One region of the Planococcus sp. FY231025 genome, then DNA from elsewhere that is predicted to be linked to it. Evidence: riboswitches for the same ligand, from Rfam matches in the RefSeq annotation. Region 1 holds a riboswitch; each other region holds the start of a gene.
What was found. Region 1 has a riboswitch for S-adenosylmethionine ahead of metK (methionine adenosyltransferase). Riboswitches for the same ligand answer to the same signal wherever they lie in the genome.
Positions count from the first base shown of each region.

Region 2: linked by a shared signal. The riboswitch ahead of ACTL32_RS11165 (transporter substrate-binding domain-containing protein) and the one ahead of metK (methionine adenosyltransferase) in region 1 are both predicted to bind S-adenosylmethionine.
Region 3: linked by a shared signal. The riboswitch ahead of ACTL32_RS10500 (5-methyltetrahydropteroyltriglutamate--homocysteine S-methyltransferase) and the one ahead of metK (methionine adenosyltransferase) in region 1 are both predicted to bind S-adenosylmethionine.

Region 1 is NZ_JBQJJG010000005.1:15,110-23,022, reverse strand. Features, by position in the region: gene ACTL32_RS06510 (aldehyde dehydrogenase family protein) at 1-859, shown strand, start outside; gene ACTL32_RS06505 (iron-containing alcohol dehydrogenase) at 888-2,105, shown strand; gene metK (methionine adenosyltransferase) at 2,620-3,834, opposite strand; SAM riboswitch class I at 4,029-4,140, opposite strand; gene pckA (phosphoenolpyruvate carboxykinase (ATP)) at 4,379-5,968, shown strand; gene ACTL32_RS06490 (alpha/beta hydrolase family protein) at 6,149-6,931, opposite strand; gene ACTL32_RS06485 (NUDIX domain-containing protein) at 6,912-7,370, opposite strand; gene ACTL32_RS06480 (Dps family protein) at 7,438-7,884, opposite strand.
Region 2 is NZ_JBQJJG010000007.1:272,444-280,356, reverse strand. Features, by position in the region: gene ACTL32_RS11180 (VOC family protein) at 1-391, opposite strand, end outside; gene ACTL32_RS11175 (hypothetical protein) at 706-1,419, shown strand; gene ACTL32_RS11170 (oxidoreductase) at 1,684-2,616, shown strand; SAM riboswitch class I at 3,301-3,405, shown strand; gene ACTL32_RS11165 (transporter substrate-binding domain-containing protein) at 3,540-4,385, shown strand; gene ACTL32_RS11160 (amino acid ABC transporter permease) at 4,445-5,128, shown strand; gene ACTL32_RS11155 (amino acid ABC transporter ATP-binding protein) at 5,144-5,893, shown strand; gene ACTL32_RS11150 (hypothetical protein) at 6,325-6,834, opposite strand; gene ACTL32_RS11145 (oxidoreductase) at 7,028-7,913, shown strand, end outside.
Region 3 is NZ_JBQJJG010000007.1:132,620-140,532, forward strand. Features, by position in the region: gene ACTL32_RS10490 (OsmC family protein) at 1-136, shown strand, start outside; gene ACTL32_RS10495 (hypothetical protein) at 380-631, opposite strand; gene ACTL32_RS10500 (5-methyltetrahydropteroyltriglutamate--homocysteine S-methyltransferase) at 942-2,069, opposite strand; SAM riboswitch class I at 2,317-2,424, opposite strand; gene ade (adenine deaminase) at 2,684-4,411, opposite strand; gene ACTL32_RS10510 (short-chain fatty acid transporter) at 4,877-6,196, shown strand; gene ACTL32_RS10515 (YitT family protein) at 6,293-7,168, opposite strand; gene ACTL32_RS10520 (YciI family protein) at 7,405-7,773, shown strand; gene ACTL32_RS10525 (NAD(P)-dependent alcohol dehydrogenase) at 7,770-7,913, shown strand, end outside.

The DNA.
Region 1 (7,913 bases):
CCATCCGAAAGTCGGGAAAGTGGCATTCACCGGCTCGACCGAAGTCGGCCGGGGCATCATGAAACAGGCTGCAGATACGATCAAGAACATTACACTCGAACTTGGCGGCAAGTCGCCGAATATCCTCCTGGAAGATGCGGATCTCGAAATTGCATTGCCGGGCACCCTGTTCGGCGTCTTCCTCCACTCAGGGCAGCTATGCGAATCCGGCACCCGGCTGTTTGTGCCAAGTTCCATTTACGATACCGTCATCGAAGGATTGGAAGCGCTTTCAAAAACATTGAAAATCGGCAATCCGTTGGATGAAAACACCGGCGTCGGACCCGTTATTTCACAGCGGCAAAAAGAGACCGTGCTCGAATATATCGAGAGCGGCCTCAGCGAAGGTGCCCGCCTGGTCTGCGGCGGGAAAGAAGCTGTCGTGGAAGGATTGGAAAACGGCTATTTCATCGAGCCGACAATCTTTGCCGATGTCACCAAAGACATGAAAATCGCGCGGGAAGAAATTTTCGGCCCTGTGCTATCCGTCATCCGCTATGACCACATTGATGAGGCGATCGCCATGGCCAATGACACGATATACGGGCTTGCGGGCGGCGTTTGGACCCGAGATGTCAACAAAGCCTATGAAGTCGCGCGGAAAATCAAGGCTGGTGTCATCTGGATCAACGATTGGCATATGCTCCGCAACGACGCACCATTCGGCGGCTACAAGCAAAGCGGCATTGGCCGCGAGATGGGCAAATATTCGCTGGATGCCTATACACAATTGAAACATGTCCATACATCGATGGTGCCTGAACTTGAACGGCGCGTTGCGTACGGGCTGCTGTTCACAGAACCTGGAAAATCGGAATGACCCAATCTGACAAAAGAGGTGAACGACTGTGATTACTACGTATTCAAATTTCGCTTTGACCACTTCAATCCACAGCGGCTCCAATACGCGAGCGATGATTCCAGCCCTGTTTCAGGGGCTTGGCGCCAAACGGGTGGTTTTGTTCAGCGACAAAGGCCTGCTGGATGCTGGCATCGTCGAGAAAGTCGCGGATATTTTCCGCCTGGCACATAATGGCATGGGGCCGGAACTGGTCGGCATCTTTACCGATATCCAGCAGGATGCCGGCAGCGAATCGGTGAACCATGCCATCCGCTATGCACGCGAAATGGCGGCCGATTCCCTCCTCGCACTTGGCGGAGGAAGCGTGCTCGACACGGTTAAAGGCGTCAAGTTTGCCCTTCACCACGGTTTGGCGGATATTAAACAGGCCATACCCGGCGGGCTCGCTTACTACAGCTGGCCGGAAGCGCAATTCATTCCGATCCCGCATATCGCGGTGCCGACCACTGCCGGAACCGGTTCGGAAGTGTCGCCGATCGCCGTCATCTATAATGAAGAAAAGCACGTCAAAACGAACATCATCCATCCGTTCATTGCGGCGAACATAGCCGTTCTCGATCCTGATTTGACGACCGGGCTGCCTCCGTTCATTACGGCTTTCACCGGATTCGATGCGCTGACGCATGCCATCGAAGCACTGGCCTCGCCTACAGCCACCGGTTTCACGGATGCATTCGCGCTGCAGACGATCCGGATGTTCGAAAAGAACATTTCCGAAGCCGTGCACAACGGCCAAAACGTAAAAGCACGCATGGAAATGCTGCAGGCCAGCACGATGGGCATCACGGCGTTCAGTTTCGCCTTGAACGCCATCCCTGTCCACAACCTGGCCCATGCCTACGGGGCGCTGTTCCGCATACCGCACGGCCTTGCCAATGCCGTGTTCCTGCCGCACGTCCTCGAATTGGTCCAGGACCTGTATCTGCCGAAGATCGAAGCGCTTGCTCAAGCGTTGAACCTGGATACACGTGATAAGACGCCGCAGACTCTGCTGATGGACGTTGTCGCAAAAATCCGTGACCTCCAAGCGGATGTCGGGCTGCCGGACGATTTCGCTTCCTATGACATTCCGGAAGATTCGCTTGAAATGACCATTGCCGCTGTCCAAAGTGATCCGGCCGCCATGAACTTCCCGCTGCCGGCACCGTTGATCGAAGCCATCGCGCACCGTGTGTCGAGCATCAAATCACCGCAGGAAACATAAAAAAGACGGCCAGCATTTCGCTGGCCGTCTTTCAGATTGTTGAGAAACCCTCTTTAGATAAGTTAATAAACGAAATAAACTTCAGACCTCGCTTCGGCCGCTTAGGGCATGGCTTTCGCCATGAGCCGCGAAGGACACCCGTCTCATAGCAAAACCCTTCTGCTCCTGCACCGCTGCGCTAGCTTCGTCGCAAATAAAATGGCCCAAACTGCTTTTGGGCCATTTTATTGCCTAGCCCGTGGACGCGCCGGCGCTGGTTTCACTCTTAAAAAACTTGTCGCTTTTTCCGTTTTAGTAGAGCTATCTGAGATATAAAGCAAAACAGCGGAGACGCCTGCGGGACAGCGAGATAGCCGAGACCCCGCAAGTCGCGTAAGCGACTGAGGAGGCTTGGCGCTCGCCCGCGGCAAGCGAAGCTGTTTTGCGGAATATCGATTAAGAGACAAGTATTTAATTTCTTTTTCAACAATTTAAAAAAGACGGCCAGCATTCCGCTGGCCGTCTTTTCTTGTTATTAAGCTTGGTTCTTGAAGATGCCTGACTGTTCTCTAAGAGCTTCCACTTTGTCAGTGCGCTCCCAAGGAAGGTCGACATCCGTGCGGCCGAAGTGGCCGTAAGCTGCTGTCTGTTTGTAGATCGGGCGGCGAAGATCAAGCATCTTGATGATGCCGGCCGGGCGCAAATCAAAGTTCGCACGGACAAGATCGATCAATTCCTCTTCGCTGACTTTTCCGGTTCCGAACGTATCAAACGCCAATGATACCGGGTGAGCTACGCCGATTGCGTAAGCCAATTGCACTTCACAGCGGTCAGCAAGTCCTGCTGCCACGATGTTCTTCGCTACGTAGCGGGCAGCATAAGCTGCTGAACGGTCAACTTTCGTTGCGTCCTTGCCGGAGAATGCCCCGCCGCCGTGGCGTGCATATCCGCCGTACGTATCAACGATGATCTTGCGTCCTGTAAGTCCCGCATCTCCTTGTGGTCCGCCGATAACAAAACGGCCAGTCGGGTTGATGAAGTATTTTGTTTCTTCGTCCATCAATTCAGCAGGAACCACTTCATTGATGACAAATTCCTTGATGTTGCGCTGGATCTGCTCAAGCGTCACTTCCGGATGGTGCTGAGTCGAGATGACAATCGTATCCACACGAAGCGGCTTGTTGTTCTCATCGTACTCGATCGTCACTTGTGTTTTGCCGTCGGGGCGCAAGTATGGAAGGATTTCTTCTTTGCGCACTTCAGCCAAGCGGCGAGCCAATTTATGTGCCAATGAAATCGGAAGCGGCATCAATTCTTCGGTTTCGTTTGTAGCGAAACCGAACATCAAGCCTTGGTCCCCTGCTCCGATATCGTCCAATTCTTTATCAGTCATTTGCCCTTCACGCGATTCAAGCGCTACGTTGACACCTGCAGCGATATCCGGCGATTGCTCGTCGATTGCTGTCAGGACTGCACTTGTTTCAGAGTCGAAGCCGTATTTAGCGCGTGTATAGCCGATTTCACGGACTGTTTCACGCACGACTTTCGGGATATCTACATAAGTAGTAGTCGTGATTTCGCCTGCCACTAGGACAAGGCCTGTCGTTACAGTTGTTTCGCACGCTACACGTGCATTTGGATCTTCTGTTAGGATGGCATCCAAAATGGCATCTGAGATTTGGTCACAGATTTTATCCGGATGTCCTTCTGTTACTGATTCTGATGTGAATAATCGACGGTTTTTCAAAATGTGTTTCCTCCTTATATCCTGCGAGATTGCTCTCGAAATTGATACGGTACTCGTTTCCCATGTCAAGTCCGTTCCGTGAGGATTGAACTTCAAGCCGTTGTGGCCTTTGTACACGAGGATTAAGGGCAATTTCATAAAAAAATCCCATCCAGCATCTGCATGTGGAAAGGAGAAATCATCATAAGCACCTTTCACTCTTATCGTCCAAGGTTGAGACCTTGCTTCAGGTTTGGCACCTTCTCTGCATGCAGCAGCAGGTTGCCGGGTTTCATAGGGCCTGTCCCCTCCACCAGCTCGGAATAAGAGTATCCGTTCAATGTTCCATCTTACGGAAAGTGCAAAGTGATGTCAACGATTTTAATCGAATAAAAACAGGTTCTTCTATTAATTGAACCTGTTCGCACCCAACATGGGGAAAATATGTTACTTTTTCGTGTCAACAGGGTATTAGTATAGACTAATGACCATAATGTGTTATACTAATTTACGAAATATACAACCTCCCCATCTTTATGGGAATAACCGAAAAGGAAGGTACATATAAATGAATCCAGTGAACTTCGCAAACAACTTAAAGGATCTTTTAAATGGCCAAAACGTCCGTGTCCAATTATCCGTCCCACAATTAATCGAGGCGGCAACATCCCGCGGAGAAGCTGTATTGACTAAAGACGGAGCGGTGAAAGCCGAGACCGGGAAATACACCGGCCGTTCGCCTAAAGATAAGTATATAGTAGAAGAGCCGATTTCTAAAGACAAAATCGACTGGGGTTCAGTAAACCGCCCGATTTCTTCTGAAGTCTTCGAAAACCTTTACGCTAAAGTGATCGACCATATGAAGCAAAAAGATGAACTATACGTATTCAAAGGCTATGCAGGGGCTGACCCTGAATCCCGTTTGGGCATCCAGACGATCAACGAATACGCTTGGCATAACCTTTTCGCCCACCAGTTGTTCATTCGTCCGACCAAAGAGGAATTGGCGAGCCACGAATCGCAATTCACGGTCGTATACGCTCCGACGTTCCATGCAGACCCTACTGTGGACGGTACTGACTCAGAAACTTTCATCATCGTTTCGATGGAGAAAAAGATCATTTTGATTGGCGGAACAGAGTATGCTGGCGAAATGAAAAAATCCATCTTCTCGATCATGAACTACCTGCTTCCTGAACAAGGCATCCTTCCTATGCACTGTTCAGCAAACGTTGGCGAAGAAGGCGATGTCGCATTGTTCTTCGGCTTGTCCGGAACAGGGAAAACGACTCTTTCCGCAGATGAAGACCGCAAGCTGATCGGCGACGATGAGCACGGCTGGTCGGATAACGGCGTCTTCAATATCGAAGGCGGCTGCTATGCAAAAACCATCAACCTGACGCGCGAAAACGAACCGCAAATCTATGATGCCATCACATTCGGCGCTGTACTTGAAAACGTGGTAGTGAATGAAGAAACGCGCATGCCGGATTATGCAGATGGTTCATTGACAGAAAACACGCGTGCAGCTTACCCGATCCATGCAATCAAGAATATCGTCTACCCTTCTGTTGCAGGACATCCGAAAACGATCGTCTTCCTGACAGCTGATGCATTCGGCGTATTGCCTCCAATCAGCAAATTGACAAAAGAACAGGCAATGTACCACTTCCTGAGCGGCTACACTTCAAAGCTTGCCGGAACTGAGCGCGGCGTCACTTCACCTGAAGCGACTTTCTCGACATGCTTCGGATCGCCTTTCCTTCCATTACATGCTACAGTTTATGCTGAAATGCTGGGAGACAAAATCGATGAGCACGGCGCGGATGTCTTCCTTGTCAACACAGGCTGGACGGGCGGCGAGTACGGCGTCGGAAGCCGCATGAAGCTGTCTTACACGCGCACAATGGTTCGTGCAGCGATCAAAGGCGAACTCCACAACATCGAAACTGAACAGGAAGCTGTCTTCGGCCTTCAAATGCCGAAAGAAGTACCTGGTGTGCCGACTGAAGTCTTGAACCCGCGCAATGCATGGGCTGACAAAGCAGCATACGACCAAAAAGCGAAAGAGCTTGCAGAGAAATTCCAGGAAAACTTCAAGAAATTCGGTACTGTCTCCACTGACATCAGTGTCCAAGGCGGACCGGTCCAGAAATAATACCAAAAAAGCTATCCTCCGGGATAGCTTTTTTTATTGGTGCCAACTCAGACAAATCGCTGTCGTTGCTCGATTCTTTAAGATTTTATCAATCCTTTTCCATCTTTTTATCACTGATAAACCATGCTCCTGCATCGCTTCGCTAGCTTCGTCGCAAAGACTTGACCTCGCAAGCTTCGGTCAATGTCTTTCCTGCCTTCTCATCCACTCCGCCAATGCGCGCGCTGTCTTGCGGTTTGCCGCAGGCGGGAAGAAATGCGTATACTCCGGAAAATACCAGGTCTCGTGTGGCTGTCCGTTCATCTTCAAAGCCTCTTCAAGCAGATAGGCTTGCCCTGGTGAGACATTCTCGTCCTTCAAGCCATGGATGATCAGAAACGGCGCATCCGTTTCATTAAGCCGCAGCAAGGGGTTCCGCTCCTCGTATGCGGAAAGTGCCGTATTCGGCGTGCCGTCATACAGGCGCTTCATCATCCGCCGCATATCCGGCCGCTCTTTATACGTCAGCACGGTATCTGTCACCCCTGCCCACGTAACCACAGAGGTGATGTCATCCCGCAGGACGGCTGTCCATAAGGCCATGATGCCGCCCCGCGAGAAAGCCAGCACATGGATGCTTCCTTTGCAGAATTGTTTCAGCACATCGACGCCGTAAACTGCGTCCCATCTGTCCGCACCGGCAAATTCATCCCGCCCTTCCCCGCCGCGGTTGCCGCGGTAATACGGCGCGAAGATGATAAATCCTTGCGATGCAAACTGGGCGATACGGGCCGGGCGGACCATGCCAATCGATTGGATGCCGCCGCGCAGATACAGGATGCCGCTGTAGTTTCCCTGCTTTTTCGGTTCCGCCAACAAGCCCTTCACTTTCAAGCCGTCTGACCAATAGACGATTTCTGATAGCCGCACGTGCGGGTTCGGGGAAGGATAGATTTTCTTTGACTCAATCGTTCCATTTTCCAAGCTGCTCCACCTTCTTTATGATTTCTTTCATGCCTTCATCTTTCATTAAAAAGCTGAAGGTTTCACCAAGCTCCAGCCGTTCTGCCAGTACAAGCCCGTCTGTCTCCATCTGCTCGATCCGATCCAGCCGCTCGATGTCACCGAGAAAGACGGTCTTACAGAACGGCGGCTCCGCGGCCACCACGTATTCGGCGAACCAAGCCAATCCGGATACGACCGCTCCGGTTTCTTCATATACTTCCCTTACTGCCGCCTCCGTTAAACTTTCGTCCGGTTCCTGTTTGCCGCCTGGAAATTCCAAGCCCCGCTCTTTGTGCTTGGTCAGTACCCATTGCCCCCGGTATTTAGCAATGACCAGTACATGCCTGCTCGGTATGTCGAATGCCCCCGGCGCAAACGACAGCCGGCATTCCACGCCATTCAAATCTGTGTATCTCATCGAGTTCACTCCTAGTATCAAAAAAAGCGTACACTGAGTGGTCAGCGTACGCTCCAGTATGTTCATTTTACTTCTTTTCACCAAGAAATGCAGACAACATCCATGAATGTTTCTCCAAGTTCTGATGGATGGCGTTTAGAAGATCTTCTGTCATGTCATCGCCGTCTTCAGCCGCAAGTTCCATCCCTTTTTTCAAGGATTTCATGATCTTGTCATAATCCGTAACGACGGTATCCACCATTTCTTCTGTGCTTTCCTTGCTCGTCGCCTCTTTGACTACCGACAGCTCGAGCTGCTCTTTCATCGTCGCCACCGGCTTGCCGCCAAGTGCAAGTAGCCGCTCTGCGAGTTCGTCCATATGCTGCGTTGCTTCGTTATACAGCTCCTCGAATTTGACGTGGAGCGTAAAGAATGACGGCCCTTTCACATACCAATGGAAATTATGTAATTTCGTATAAACGACCGACCAAGTTGCGACTTGTACATTCAATTCCTTGTTCAATTCTGCTGACATCCAAAACCACTCTCCTAATTTATTAGTAA
Region 2 (7,913 bases), on a different contig from region 1:
TCAGCTGGACCGGCACCACTTGCCAGGACACGCCGAACTTGTCCTTCAGCCATCCGCAGACTTGCGCGCTTTCGTCTCCCCCTGCCGTCAGCTTGTCCCAGTAATAATCCACTTCTTCCTGGGATGTGCAGTTGATGATGAAGGAAACGGCTTCATTGAACGTGAATGCGTCCCCGCCATTCATGGCCGTAAATTCCTGGCCGGCAATCTGGAACTCGATCGTCAGGACAGTCCCTTCCGGCATGCCGTGGATTTCAAACCCTTCTTTGGAGTACCGCGTCATCCTGCCAATTTTCACGTCTTCAAAAATGGAAGCGTAATACTGCACTGCTTCTTCCGCTTGGGTGTTGAACCAAAGATTCGGTGTGATTTTTTGGATTTTAGGTTCCATGACGGTCCCTTCCTTTTTTATAAGAAGCGGCTATGTATTTTCCCCCTCATTCTACACCTCATGGCCCATGAAATCATGCCCGGAAAACTTCAAAAATATATTTAATTAAATATTCAAAATATATAGTATTTTTTTGCTAAATATTATATAATGACGTCAGATATATCAAATTATTATTCACATCAGCCGTATGAAAGGAGGCCGTGCCTCTCGGGATAGCAGATGGATAATCCAGTTTCTTCTACGCAGATGCCAAGAGAAAAAAGGCAATATCCAACGCGAATAAATCCTATAAAAAGAGGGAGAAATTGAAAATGAAAAAGTATCTTATTCTTCTGCTTGCGGCTTTCCTAGTATTCGGGTTCTCATCCGCTACCTTAGCAAGCAGCGATAACCATAACAACAACTCAACACATGAAAAAGTGACCTATCATAAAGGCGTCACGACAATCGTTACTACCACAAAAACCGTGAAGCATGACAAGATTGTCAAAACGGATAAAAAAGTCGATTACTACACTGAGAAAAAACACAACAAATCCACATTCAATAAAACCGAAGTGACAAAAACAAAAGAACATCATCCACAGCATGACTGGTATCGCTTCTTGGAAACCGCTACCACTTACAAAATCACAAAGCATGAATCTTGGGATGAAGTGAAGAAAGTCACGACCTTCACGAAAAAGATAACACCTGTGAAGATCACTAAAAAAACAGTACGCACTGTCAAATACCATGGCAAACCAGGCCATCTGGGCAAGAAAATCAGCGACGACACTAAAGTTTATGTCGACAAGAAATTCGGCAAAACAGAAGTGAAAGTCACAAAAGAAACCGAGTTCTTCAAAAAGAACTACAAAACGTACTATGACAAAGAAGTCATCGACGTTAAGAAAACCTATGGCAAATGGATCAAAGACGAAGATTGGAAAGATGACAACGGCAAAGACAAAGATAACGGAAAAGACAAGGATACTGGAAAAGGCAAAGATAAAGGAAAAGGCAAGGGCAAAGATAAAAGCTGATTCTGCGGCATCGAGTGCCACGGTGAAAGTGGACGGCTAGATGAAGAATTAAAGAGAATCGAGCTTGTATATTGGGCTTGGTTCTCTTTTTGCTGGGCTGCTGATTTCTTTGGAACCAGCGAACGGACTTTACAATACAATGAATTTCTGTGATTTTCATTAATAAACCGTATGGCTCTTCTACATTAAAAGCCGCCTCTTCCCTCCGGTTTTATTCCATAACCTGGTTTTTGCCGCTGCATGTTATAATTCTTTCAGAATCCAATGCAGATAATTTCAGAATCGGGAGTTGATCGTGTGGAACAGCAAGACCTGGCCGGAAAAACGGCCATTATCACAGGCGCCAATAGCGGCATCGGGCTGGAAGCGGCAAAAGTGCTGGCAGGACGGGGCGTGCGGATCATCATGGCGGTGCGCAGCCAGAAAAAAGGCGAAGCGGCGAGAAGCGGAATCCTCCGGCTTCATCCTAGTTCGCTCGTTGAAGTGATGCATCTGGACGTCGCAGACCTTGAAAGTGTCCGATTTTTCTCGGAACACTTCCGGAGCCGGTTCGATTCGCTCGATTTGCTGATCAACAATGCCGGCGTCATGATGCCGCCTTATACGAAAACGAAAGACGGATTCGAGCTGCAGTTCGGCGGCAATCACCTCGGCCACTTCGCGCTGGCGGGCCTTCTTCTTCCATTGCTCGAGGGGACCCCGGGATCGCGCATCGTTACCATCGGCAGCCTCGCCCATAACCGCGGCGCTATCGATTTCGGCAACCTGGACGGCTCACAAGGCTATAAGGCGAAGAAGTTCTACAACCAAAGCAAGCTCGCCAATATGCTGTTTGCGATGGAGCTCGACAAGCGGCTGAAAGCGCATGGCTACCAGATGATCAGCGTCGCCTGCCACCCCGGCGTTTCTGCGACGAACATCTTCAAGCTCGGCAAGCGGGACGCGCCTGAGCTGCTGAGAAATTATGCCAACCGCTTCCTCCAGCCTCCTGAAATGGGTGCACTTGCTACCGTCTATGCGGCCACCATGCCGCATTTGACCGGCGGTGAATACATCGGGCCAGACGGCAAAGGCAATCGCAAAGGCTTCCCTGCGCTCGAGCTGCCCCACCCTTCAGCGCTTGACCGGGCGGCGGCGGAAAAGCTGTGGGCCGTATCGGAAAAACTGACCGGCGTCGTGTTCCCTTTCGACAAATAAAAGAAGCAGGAGAAGAAAGCATGGCTTTTCTTCTCCTGCTTTTTTTATAGTTTCATTAAAATACTGGATGACGTTTCAAGAAAGTCGGCTCTTCATTAAATTTTGTCGAATTTTGTTGAACGAGCGTAAATGGCCGATGAACGAGCGTAAATTTTTTTGAGCGAGCGTAACATCTTCGCGAAAGAGCATAAGCGGTCCACGAACGAGCATAAATTTCTCTAAGCGAGCATAAAAGACGGATGCCAAAAGAATTGGCGCTTTTCGCAGCGCGAAAAGCATGAAACCAAGGGGCTTAGGTTCCGATTTTAGTGTCGAATTTTGTTGAACGCAAATAACCGGCCCACGAACGCAATTAAAATTGTCTGAAAGCAAATATTTTGAAGGCCTCTTCTCTGCAGTCGATTTCTTCCAAGTAAATCGATTAAACTTTAGAGTCGGCCAGTCTTCTGCCGCCTCCATCTTCTTCCGGGGATGCCTAGACCTGACTTCTCACCACACTTTCCGATTCATTTCCAAGCACCTTTAACCCTTTCAGCGCTTGCCTTTCAATCGGTGAACTATTCCAATTATTTGTAAGGGCTTTCATTTCGAAATTAAAATATTTCCAAAAAATTCGCTTGAAAATTCTGTTGACGCCCTATCTTAACGGTGGTAATCTTACCGTTATAGCTGAATAGTGATTCGTTCTTATCATGAGAGGTGGAGGGATTGGCCCTGCGAAACCTCGGCAGCGGACTCGGAAACGAGTACTGTGCCAAATCCAACAAGCAGAAGCTTGAGAGATAAGAAGAGCAGGACATTTTTGTATTTCAAATGCCAACCTCTTCTTATGGAAGAGGTTTTTTGTTTGTCCGAAACTCATGAGAAGCTGCAATTCTGTAAAGCTAAAACCAAGTAAACTGATATGAAAGGATGGTAAAAAAATGAAAATTAAACACAGCACTTTATTGGTCTTATTAATTGCAGCAATCGGTCTTTTGCTGGCGGCTTGCGGCAGCAAAGAGTCCAGCAGTTCGGCGGTCGCTTCTGAAGACAAAGCCCCAAATTCGTGGGAGCGGATCGAAGAAGCTGGCAAAATCGTTGTCGGCACCGAAGGACTTTATTACCCGATTACATACCATGACGAAACAACAAAAGAACTGACAGGCTATGACGTGGAAGTCGCCCGCGCATTGGGTGAGAAACTGGGCGTCGAAGTCGAGTTCAAGGAAATGGAATTCGATGGCCTCTTGCCGGCCCTGCGGAATGGGCAGATCGACATTGCGGCCAATGATTTTGCCGTTACCGATGAACGCAAAGAAAAATTTGATTTCACGGTGCCAATCAAACATTCTTACGGCTCTGCGATTGTCCGGGAAAGCGATAACTCAGGCATTGAATCCGTGGAAGATTTGAAAGGCAAGAAAGTCGGCGGTTCGGCGACCAGCAATTACGCGAAGTACGCACGCGAACAAGGCGCGGAAGTAATCGTCTATACCGGTTCTGACACAGTCCTTCCGGAAATCGTCAACGGCCGCGTGGACGCGACGCTGAACGATTACCTCGTACTGAAGCGCTCGCTCGAGCAGTACGACAAGCCCGGCCTGAAACTAGCGGAAGGCGTGAAGTTCTCATTCAGCAGCAGCGCGATCGTCCTGCCGAAAGACAGCCCGGAACTGAAGGGAAAAATTGATGCTGCACTGGAAGAACTGCTCGCTGACGGAACGCTTAAAGACTTGTCCATCAAATTCCTCGGCGACGATGTCACCCAGCCCCTGGAAAAGGAATAAACCCTTCGGGGAGCCTCCGGGTTCCCTGTTCATACATAATTACGTAAAGGAGTCTTCAGATGGCCGACTTTAAATGGGAATATCTTTTTAATATCGAAATTGCGCTGGACTCCCTCCCCTATATTTTAATGGGAGCGCGGGACACCGTATGGATCGCGTTGATCAGCATGTTTTTCGCATTGGTCTTCGGCTTGTTTGTCGCCCTTGCCCGCATGAATAAATTCAAATTGCTTTCATTCGCCGCCCGCTTGTTCATCTCGTTCATGCGCGGCACACCCTTGCTGGTGATTTTGTTCATCCTCTATTTCGGCTTGCCGATGGTCGGCATCGAGATGAAGCCGCTGACCGCCGCCATCATTGGCATCAGCGTCCATTTTTCCGCCTATACGGCGGAAATCATCCGCTCCGCCATCTCGTCGGTCGCCAAAGGCCAATGGGAAGCGGCCGAAACCTTGCGCTTGAGCTATTGGCAGACGCTGCGCCGCATCATCCTTCCGCAGGCTACGCGCATTGCGCTGCCGCCGCTGTCGAGCGTCTTCATGGACATCATCAAAGGGACGTCGCTGGCGATGGTCATCACGGTGTCGGAACTGTTCTACCGCGCCAAAGTCATCGTCGGGCAGACCTATGAAAGTTTGACGCTGTATATTCTGGTGGCCCTGATCTATTGGGGGCTGTGCACAGTCGTCACCCTGCTGCAGGACTATCTGGAGAAAAAAGCCAACCGCTATGTCACAACCTGATTGGAGGGAAAACGCATGATCAAAGTGGAAAACTTGAGCAAGAAGTTCAAAGACAACGAAGTGCTGAAATCGATTTCGCTCCAGATCCAAAGAGGCGAAGTCGTCAGCATCATCGGTCCTTCCGGTTCCGGGAAAACGACGCTGTTGCGGTGCTTGAATCTACTCGAAACCCCTTCTGCGGGTTCGTTGCAAATCAACCAGGTGCATGTGGCGTTCACCGGGAAAGCCCCAAGCAAAAAACAGAAAACCGACATACGGCAGTATTCCGGCATGGTCTTCCAGCATTTCCACCTGTTCCCGCATAAAACGGTCATCGAGAACATCATCGAAGCGCCGCTCATCGCACAGAAACGGGACAAGCAGGAAGTCATTGCCGAAGCCGAAGCGCTGCTGGCAAAAGTCGGGCTGCTCGCCCATAAGGACCAGTATCCCGAGCAATTGTCAGGCGGACAGAAACAGCGCGCCGCCATCGCCCGCATCCTCGCGCTGAAACCGGACCTCCTGCTGTTCGACGAACCGACCTCCGCACTCGATCCAGAGCTGGTCGGCGAAGTGCTGACGGTCATCCAGGAACTCGCGCGGGAAGGCCAGACAATGGTCATTGTCACCCACGAAATGGATTTTGCCCGCGACGTGTCCGACCGCGTCATCTTTATCGATGGCGGCCATATCGTCGAACAAGGAAAACCCGAAGACATCTTCACCCGCCCGACCGAAGTGCGCACGCAGCAATTCTTGCAAAAAGTGCTCCGCCGCGGTGCATGAACGACTAGGGGCTGTCCAAAAAGGCTGCTGTCCATTGCGGCGGACGCTTTCCGCGGGCTTGCGATGAACTAACAAAGAACTTGTGCTCCTGCGCAAGCTCGTCGCAAATGCTTGCCCTCGCGAGCTTCGGTCAAGCATTGACTGGCGTCCGAGTTAATTCGGCACTTCGCTGGCCCGCTGGAAAGCCAATGAGCGAAGGTAGTTCGGTCATTGGCTTTGCGACGAAGTGCGCAGCACTGCAACGGTTTTTCATGTCCCGAAGCTAGCGCAGCGATGCAGGGACAGGAGCACAATGTTTGCACTCGCCGCCTCCATTCCCATCAGCCGTTATAGAATAAGGAAAAGACCAGAGGAGAAAAGCATTGTTTTTCTCCTCTGGTCTTTTCGTTTTGGGCTTTATAGACAGCCCCTTTTTATTGCTTATGTATATCTTAGCTTTTGAACTCGTGTTTCTGCGGTCCGTCGATCATGGCTTCTGTTATCCGGACGAGGGACCAACTCAGTACAGGTATCCCGACGATATATTTATAAGCCCTTACGGTCGCCGGATCTTTTAGGAAGCCAGAATCAGCCAGTAAACTAATGGCCTGGACAAGTGTAAGGGCGATAAAAAACAGAATTCCTACAATTAATATTGCATTCGACAGAAATTTTAACGGCTCGATATCTTTTGTAAGGAACGCATACAAAACAAAACTCATAAAATAAGAAATGGCAATCCACTCTGCCTGCATAAAAGCTGATAACAAAAAAGCGGCTGCTGCCCATATCACTATATGGGTCTCGGCGTCTTGTTCTTCCGGGCGCCTCCCTCTTCTGCGCGACCGGCTTCTTTTGATTTTTTTAAATCTGGGGATTCTTGTACGTGCGGAGCTCTTCTTCTTGTTTGAATCTCCCAACATGCCGCCATCATATCCGCCGCTTCCCCACTCTTCACTCATTCTCTATTCCTCCGTTTATTCGATTGAAGCATGTTCTGTACCCGTTCCGAACTGCTGATGCGGGTTCTATTCTTCTGCTTCAATTATACCATTAGCAAAATGCCGATGAATCCAAAAAGCCTTCCCATTTGTTCCTCACGCTCCCTAATGATACGTTTAGAAGAACCTTATACAGAAATTAGGAGCTGATGTTATGAACCCCAATTTATTATCCGGAAAAACCGCCATCATCACGGGGGCGAACAGCGGCATCGGGCTCGAGACCGCAATGGTTTTTGCAGCACGCGGCGCCCGGATCATCCTCGCGGTGCGGAATACCGAAAAAGGACAGGCTGCACGCGACGCTATCCTGAATATGAACCGCCAAGCGGACGTGGAAGTCATGCAGCTCGATTTGTCCGATCTTGAAAGCGTCCGGTTTTTCGCGGAAAGTTTCCGCAGCCGGCACGATTCGCTCGATCTGCTGATCAACAACGCGGGCGTGATGACACCGCCTTACTCCAAAACAAAAGACGGCTTTGAGCTGCAGTTCGGCAGCAACCACTTGGGCCATTTCGCTTTGACCGGCCACCTGCTGCCGCTTCTCGCAAAGACCAAGGACGCGCGCATTGTCACGGTCAGCAGCCTGGCCCACCGCGGCGCCAGCATCTTCTTTGACAACCTCGATGGTTCGAACGGCTACAAAGCGATGAAGTTCTATGGGCAAAGCAAGCTGGCCAACTTGATGTTCGCGCAAGAACTCGACAAGCGCTTGAAAGCGCACGGCCTTTCCGCCATCAGCATCGCATGCCACCCGGGCATTTCCGCGACGAATTTATTCAAAATCGGCAACCGGGACGCCACTGGCATTTTCAAAGGCCTCATGAACCGGTTTTTCCAGCCGGCGCATATGGGCGCATTGCCGACCATCTATGCAGCAACCGATCCTTCCCTGAAAGGCGGCGAATACATCGGCCCCGACGGCAAAGGGCGCCGCAAAGGATTCCCGGCGATTGACACGCCGCACCGTTCCGCAGAAGATGAAGCGGCGGCACAGCGTCTGTGGGGCGTTTCAGAAGACCTGACAGGGGTAAGGTTTA
Region 3 (7,913 bases), on a different contig from region 1:
TCTTCCGGCAGATAAAGTTGTCAGGGCGATTAAACTGTCCAGGGATACTTATTGTTCGGTCACGCATTCCTTGAATTCCACATTGACCTACCATTATGTGTTGAATGATGCGCCGGTCGAAACAGTGGAACCGTGAAAAGCGCCTGAATCTGACACCAACCTAGTTATATGAAATTATTGCATGAAGAATCAGCCGAACCCAGAGATGGAAGGGATTCTTCATGCATTTTTAAGTCTTTGCAAGAAGGCTCTTAAATGTGCCGCACACGGAGAGTATTTGGCAGGTTTCCTCACCGCTGAAGTTTCAAAAATACTTGGGAACAGAAATGGAATCTGTCCAAATCGGTTGTCTTTGAAGCTTGATTGGAGCGCTCTTTTATTACTCTCTACTCCTTAATTCTTCTTGCAGATAATCTACAAAATCCAGCCAAGCCGCTTCCTCTGTAATCAGGCCAGAATTTCTGCACTCATATATTTCACGGACATATTTTCTTAGATCAAAATCTTCGATATGGTTGATATTCTCTTTGATTGTTTCAATTACAAGTATAGATGCATCTGAACTTTTGCCCAGTGCATATCTAAAAGCGAAAAACATAATATCATTAATTACTGTTAGTTTCTGTTGCATTTTTCTTCCTCCTTAGGCTTATTTTCGTTTCTTAACTGTAGCTTCCGCAACACTGGCTGTTTTTTTCATAGCGTTGTCCCTTTTTAATTAGGTTCTGATTTCTGTTTACCCGAAAGCATATGGATTTAAATCAATTCCGTTTCAGGCGTTAATCAACTATTAATCAAAAGAAATAGATATTCTTTTCTAACAAGCTGCTTAAAAGATATGTCATGAAAAAGCGGTTTTTGCAGTACATAAATAACCAGTAAGGGCAGCGGCCATTGCTAGCGTCGTTCCCTTACTGGTTTTTGATATGCCTTTTTTCAATTTATCTGCCGAAAATCTCTTCCGATACCTCAACAATATAGCGCAATTTATCCCATTGCTGCTGTTCTGTGAGTTTATTGCCATGGTGTGTTGACGCAAAACCGCATTGTGGGCTGATGCAGAGCTGTTCGATTGGCACATATTGAGCAGCTTCTGCAACGCGCGCTTTGATGGATTCTTTGTCTTCAAGCTCACCGTTCTTTGAAGTGAAGACGCCGAGCACAACTTTTGGACCACCAGCTGGAATGTGTTTGAGCGGCTGGAAGCTGCCGGAACGTTCGTCGTCGTATTCCAGGAAGAAGCCATCGACTTTTTCTTTGGCGAAAAGCGTCGGGGCGATCAGCGCGTAACTGCCTTCAAATGCCCAATCGGACTGGTAATTTCCGCGGCACAAGTGGGTCGTTACCGCAAGATCTTCCGGCTTGTCTTCAAGAACGGCGTTTGTGACACGCAGTGCCAGGTCAATCAAGTATTTGCGGTCATACTGCCCGTCGTTGAACGGGATATCGGGTGATGAGAGGCCGGCAATATAGACATCGTCGATTTGGATATAGCGCGCTCCTGCATCGTAGAAGGTTTTGAAGGCATCGCGGTAAGCCTGGATGACGTCTTTTGCATAATCTTCAAGATCCGGATAAATGCTTTCGTCGCGGATGCCCTGATTGAAAAATTGGTTCGGGCTCGGAATCGTCAGCTTCGGAATGGCGCGGCCGCCGACAATTTCCTTGAATTCGATGAAATCCTGGACGAAGGGATGGTTTTTGTCAAAAGAGATTTTGCCGATATTGCGGACGTCATAGGCTTCCGTCTCGACGTTTTTGAATTGATAGCCTTTTTCCGGAGCGTATCCTTCAAAGCCGTTGATATGGGCCATGAAATCGGTATGCCAGAAAGTCCGGCGGAATTCACCGTCCGTGACGGCTTTCAGGCCGACTTCGATTTGCTTGTCGACAATGCGTTTGATTTCGGTTGTTTCCACTTCGCGCAGCTGCTCCGCCGTGATAATGCCTTCTTTGAAATCCTTTCTTGCCTGGTGGATGCTTTCCGGACGGAGCAAGCTTCCTACGTGATCTGCTTTAAAGGGTGCTTTTGCCACTGCTTTAGCTGTCTGGATGGTTGAGTTTGTCATGTGAAATTCCTGCTTTCTGTTTTTAGTTTTTGTCGAACAAGCTTTCATTTTCCAGGTTGCGGTACCGATCTTGCTTTTGAACGTGGCTCACTTAAGTGCCTGCTCTAAATCTTCCGTTTATAACTGGGTTACCCAACTGCATTAACTGGGTTTTCAGGCATTGCTTCAGCACGATCCTCATCCTTTCAAATAAAAAATGGAGCTTTCTTCAAAAAAGAAGAAAGCTCCATTGTATGGAAATGCATTCTTCTTATCTTCTAGGCTAGGGCGCCTACTGGAATTAGCACCGTTTCCTTTAGCAGGACGGTTGCTGAGACATCACAGGGCCAAGTCCCTCCGTCTCTCTTGATAAGAATCAAATTATTAAATTGTATGTGATGAGATGTTTTTAACCTTAGAACAGTTTCCAAACAAAAGCAAGGCAAAAGTGGGAATTGCGTGATAAATTTCAGCTGCGATAAAAAAGCCTTCCAGCATCAGGGGCGTTTTCTGATTGAAATAGGCCATAAACAATACATTCTAAAAGATTCCTGCCATACATTTAATTTAATCTTAAATTAGTCTTGGCAAGACTTGCCGTCGTATAGAAAAACACCGGCGGATCACCGTTTCTTTTATTCCGCTTCAACGGCGACTTCGATATGCCGGAAGCTCGCCACATCGAACAGCCCGCAATCGGTCAATTTCAGATGGGGGATGACCGGCAAAGATAAAAACGAAAGGGTCAAAAAGGCATTGAACTGAGTCGGCGCACCGATCTGCAGGAGGCTCTCATCGAGTGCCTTGAGCTGGTCGTAAACAGCAGCGAACGGCTCTTCGGACATCAATCCCGCAATGGCAAGAGGGAGGCTGGCCAGCACTTTGTCCCCTTGGACAACCACCAGTCCGCCTTGCAGTTCGTGAACGGCCTCGACGGCTGCTTTGATGTCTCGGTCGTTCGTCCCGACCGCAATAATGTTGTGCGAGTCATGCGCCACGGTTGTCGCAATGGCCCCGTTTTGGAGGCCGAGCCCTTTGACGATGCCGAGGCCGATGTTGCCGGTCGCCCGGTGGCGCTCAACGACGGCGATCTTCAATAAATCCTGGGAGGGATCCGATGTGAAGGAGCCGTCGGCGACAGGCACTTCTCCGATCAGGTGATCCGTGATGAGGTTGTTCGGATTGATGCCAATGATATGGGCGGTGGAGCTTTGCCCCATCGGTATACGGAAACTGTCTCCGGACAGCTCGGCAATGTGCACGGTATCCTGAACCGATTCCGTCGCACTCTTCTCTGAAACCGGTCCTACATAACGCCCGTTCTGCGCCACAAGCACGCCCGCTCGATAAACTTCCGCAATATCCAACTCCTCCAAGTTATCGAGAAGCAGGAAATCCGCATCATATCCCGGCGCGATGGCCCCTTTTTGGCGCAGCCCGAAGCACTGCGCCGCATTGAAGCTGGCCATGGAAATGGCGGTGATCGGCTGGATGCCCTGTTTGATAGCAGTCCGGACATTGTAATCGACGCTGCCTTCTTCAATCAGGTCGTCCAGGTGCTTGTCGTCCGTACAGAACAGGCAGCGCTGGGCATTTTGTTCTGTCACCCCTTCGAGCAGGGCATGGAGGTTTTTCGCAACCGATCCCTCGCGCAGCATGACGTAGAGCCCGCGCTCCAGTCGCGCAACCATCTCTTCTTTTGATACGCATTCATGATCGGTCATGATGCCGGCGGTGCCATAGACATTGATGTCATTTTCCGTAAGCCCGGCTGCATGCCCGTCAATCTGTTGGTTCAGCAAGAGCTTATCGAGCATCGCGTCATCTCCGCGCAGAACGGCCGGGAAATCCATCACTTCAGCAAGTCCAAGCACCCGGTCGCGGTAAAGGAAAGGCGCCAGGTCTTCAGCGGACAGCTCGGCTCCGGCATTCTCAAATGGCGTGGCCGGTACACAGGAAGGCAGCATCAGTTTGATGTCGAGCAGAGCCGGTTCTGAATCCGTCAGCATGAATTCCAGTCCATCCGTCCCGCTGACATTGGCGATTTCATGAGGATCAGTGATGACAGTCGTGACGCCGTGCGGCAGGACGACCTGTGAAAACTGCTGCGGCGTCACCATGGACGACTCGATGTGGACATGGGCATCGATCAACCCTGGCGCAATGAATTTGCCCGTGGCATCTATTTCCTCGATGCCCTCATATTCGCCAATCCCGACAATCATGCCGTCGCTGATTGCCACATCGCCCGAAGTCAGGCTCTTTGTGAAGACGTTGACGATGGAGGCATTGCGAATGACCAGGTCCGCTTTCTTTTGCTTGTTGGCGGCATCGATTCGGTTTTTCAATTGAACTTTCTTCACGGTTGTCCAGTCTCCTTTAGTTGTTTCGATTCGGTCGAATAAAAATGTATGTCTACCTGTTCTCAGATAGCAAGCAAGCTTTGACTCATTCTACATGAATTGGCGGATAAGCTCTAGCGGAAAAAGAGGAGAATGAATCTAGAATCCACAAGAGCTTTTCATCAATTAACCAACTCAGCTGGCCTCGAGGGGCTTGTTCCACAATAAAAATCTCACAGCACCGGCGCGCCTTAGGACTGGGCGGAGCAATAAGACGAGTGGGCTTCTCGGCTTGTTGTGGGAGCCTTGTCCAAAGCGTCGCTGCGGCATATAAGAGTTGCTTCTTCGTTTCTTAACTATGTGAATAGGGACCAAATAAATAATTCCCCGATAATATTCAAATTTTTTCAATTTTAGTACATTCTCCTGCAAAAATAAGGTAGCATTAGAAATGGTGTGAATACTTAGACAAAGGGGAGTAGGAAAATGAAAGGAATTATACGTTTTTCGAATAATTTAATGGAGCGCTATTTGCCGGATCCGTTTTTATTCGTCATCATCTTGACGCTGGTGGTTTTCGGATTGGGGCTCGGGTTGACCGATTCCTCGCCGGTCGAAATGGTGGCGTTCTGGGGTGAAGGATTCTGGGCGCTGCTCGCGTTCTCGATGCAGATGGTGCTCGTTTTGGTCACTGGATTCGTTCTGGCGAGCAGCCCGATTTTCAAAAAGGGGCTGGGCAAGCTTGCGAGCTTTGCGAAGTCGCCGGGTAGCGCAATCATTTGGGTCACATTGGTGTCGCTTGCAGCGAGCTGGATCAACTGGGGATTCGGCCTGGTTATCGGCGCGCTGTTTGCGAAAGAATTGGCGAAGCGCGTCGCGCATGTCGATTACCGTTTGCTGATTGCGAGTGCCTATTCCGGGTTCTTGATCTGGCACGCGGGTTTCTCCGGATCGATTCCGCTGTCGATTGCGACAGAAGGGCATCCGTTTGCTGACCAGATCGGCATCATCCCGACGAGCCAGACAATTTTTGCAAGCTATAACCTGATTATTGTGGCGGCACTGATTATTATCCTGCCGCTATTGAACCGCTTGATGATGCCGAAAAAAGAAGAGACCGTCGTCGTCGACCCGAAAGTGCTTGTCGAACCCGAAGTGGAAGAAGAGACGGCCAAAGCGGTGCGGACACCGGCGGAGCATTTGGAGAACAGCTGGATCTTGTCGCTGGTCATCGGCGGGCTTGGGATTGCATTCATCGTTTATTATTTTGTCCAGAACGGGTTTGCATTGACGCTCGACCTGGTAAACTTCATGTTCCTGTTCCTTGGAATCCTGTTCCACGGAACGCCGCGGAAATACTTGATCGCGGTGCAAGAAGCGGTCAAAGGGGCGGGCGGCATCATCGTCCAGTTCCCGTTCTACGCGGGAATCATGGGCATGATGACGGCGTCCGGCCTGGCAGCCGTCATGTCGGAAGCGTTCGTCAGCATTTCAACCGTGCAGACCTTCCCGCTATTCGCCTTCCTGAGCGCGGGGCTCGTCAACTTCTTCGTGCCTTCAGGCGGCGGGCAGTGGGCGGTCCAGGCGCCGATCATGCTGGAAGCCGCGAAAATGCTCGGCAGCGATCCCGCGAAAGTCGCGATGGCGGTTGCATGGGGCGATGCCTGGACGAACATGATCCAGCCGTTCTGGGCATTGCCGGCACTGGCGATCGCCGGGCTCAAAGCGAAAGACATCATGGGCTTCTGCCTCATCGTGCTGCTTGTCAGCGGTGTCGTGATCGGCCTCGGTCTTTTGTTGCTGTGAGGAAGAGTTTTTAGATTTAGTTCATATGAAAAATGAAATGCGCCGGATTCTCATGTCACAGAGAATCCGGCGCTATTTTTAATGCGTTCAAAAAGCTTAATGGATATCCCGCTTTTTGAAGTTCCCGCCTCTGACTTCCGCTACATCGTAGACGGCGATGAAAGCGTTGCTGTCGATTTCGTAGATGATTTCCTTCATCTTGCTGTCTTCGAGCCGGTTGATGATGCAGGTGATTTCCTTGTATTCTTCATTTGTATAAGCGCCTTTGACGACATTGTAGGTGGCGTTTCGACCGAGCCGGTCGTAGATGGTCTGGACGAGGAGCTCCGGCTCTTTCGAAATGATTTTATACGTTTTGGAGCCGCTGAACCCTTCTTCGACCAGGTGGATCACTTTGGATGCGATGAAGTACGCGATACCTGACAGGAACGCGCCTTGCAGGCCGAAAACGAACGACACGACGATGAAGACGAAGACGTTCAGGAACAGGATCATGTCGCTCGTCCCGAACGGCATTTTGCGCGACAGCAGCACGGCAAGCATGTCGATGCCGTCGAGCGCACCGCCGTTCCGGAGCGCAAGGCCCATGCCGAACCCGATGATGATCCCGCCGATCACGGTGACGAGCAGCGTGTCGCCTTCGATGATGGCCGGAACGTGGTGCATGAGCGTCGTCGCATAGGCGAGGGACGCGATGCCGATGATGGAGTAAATGGCGAAGCTTCTGCCGATCTGCTTATAGCCGAGGTAGACGAATGGGATGTTGAGGACGGCAATCAGCAAGCCGAGCGGCAAGCCGAACAATTGGGAGCCGACGATGCTAAGGCCTGTGACGCCCCCGTCTGATACGTTGTTCGGAATCAGCACGGCTTCAAGGCCGTAAGCGGTGATGAACGCTCCGATGATGATTGGAAGCGCCCGCTTGAGGATTCTGGTTTTGTTCATTTTTCGATTTCTGTCTGTTGCGCTCATTCTATGTACTCCTTCTTTGATGGATTGCGAGGGGATTTTTTCACGCTAACTTTTAAATATACCTTTCTTTTAGCTGCTTTGGTAGCGAGAACTGGCAAGAAGCCCAGGTTGCTGATCCAACGAGGGGCTTTATTCGAAAAAAGGGTTTGGGCACGGCCATCTTGAATTTTATGTTAAGGAAAATCAAAATCAGCGGCAGGATTAAAGGACTGCAGCCTTACCAAGGAGGAGATTTCATGCTGTTTATGCTGATTGTCAAAGCGTCGCCCAGTTCGGAAGGTGGGAAGCGTCCAAGCACTGAACTGATGGACGCCATGTCGACGTATAACGAGGAGTTGATGGAGGCGGGCGTCCGGGTGATGGCGAAAGGGCTCCATCCCAGTTCGAACGGGATTCGTCTTTCATATGTGAAGCCGGGGGAAAAGCCCTTGATGACCGAAGGGCCGTTTGCAAATCCGAAAGAAGTCATATCCGGTTTCATTTTGATCGATGTGGAATCGAGGGAAGAGGCGATCAAGTGGGCCATGCAGATGCCGGACCCGATAGGTAATGGCGAAGGGGAGGTTGAATTGCGCCAAGTGTTCGGAGGGGAGGACGCAAGATGAAAGCCATGGTCTGTACACGGTACGGGCCGCCGGAAGTGTTGGAGCTGCAGGAGTTGGAGAAGCCCGTGCCGAAAGTGGGTGAAATTCTTGTGAAAGTACAGGCGTCCACCGTCACGGCAGGAGATTGCGAGATCCGGGGC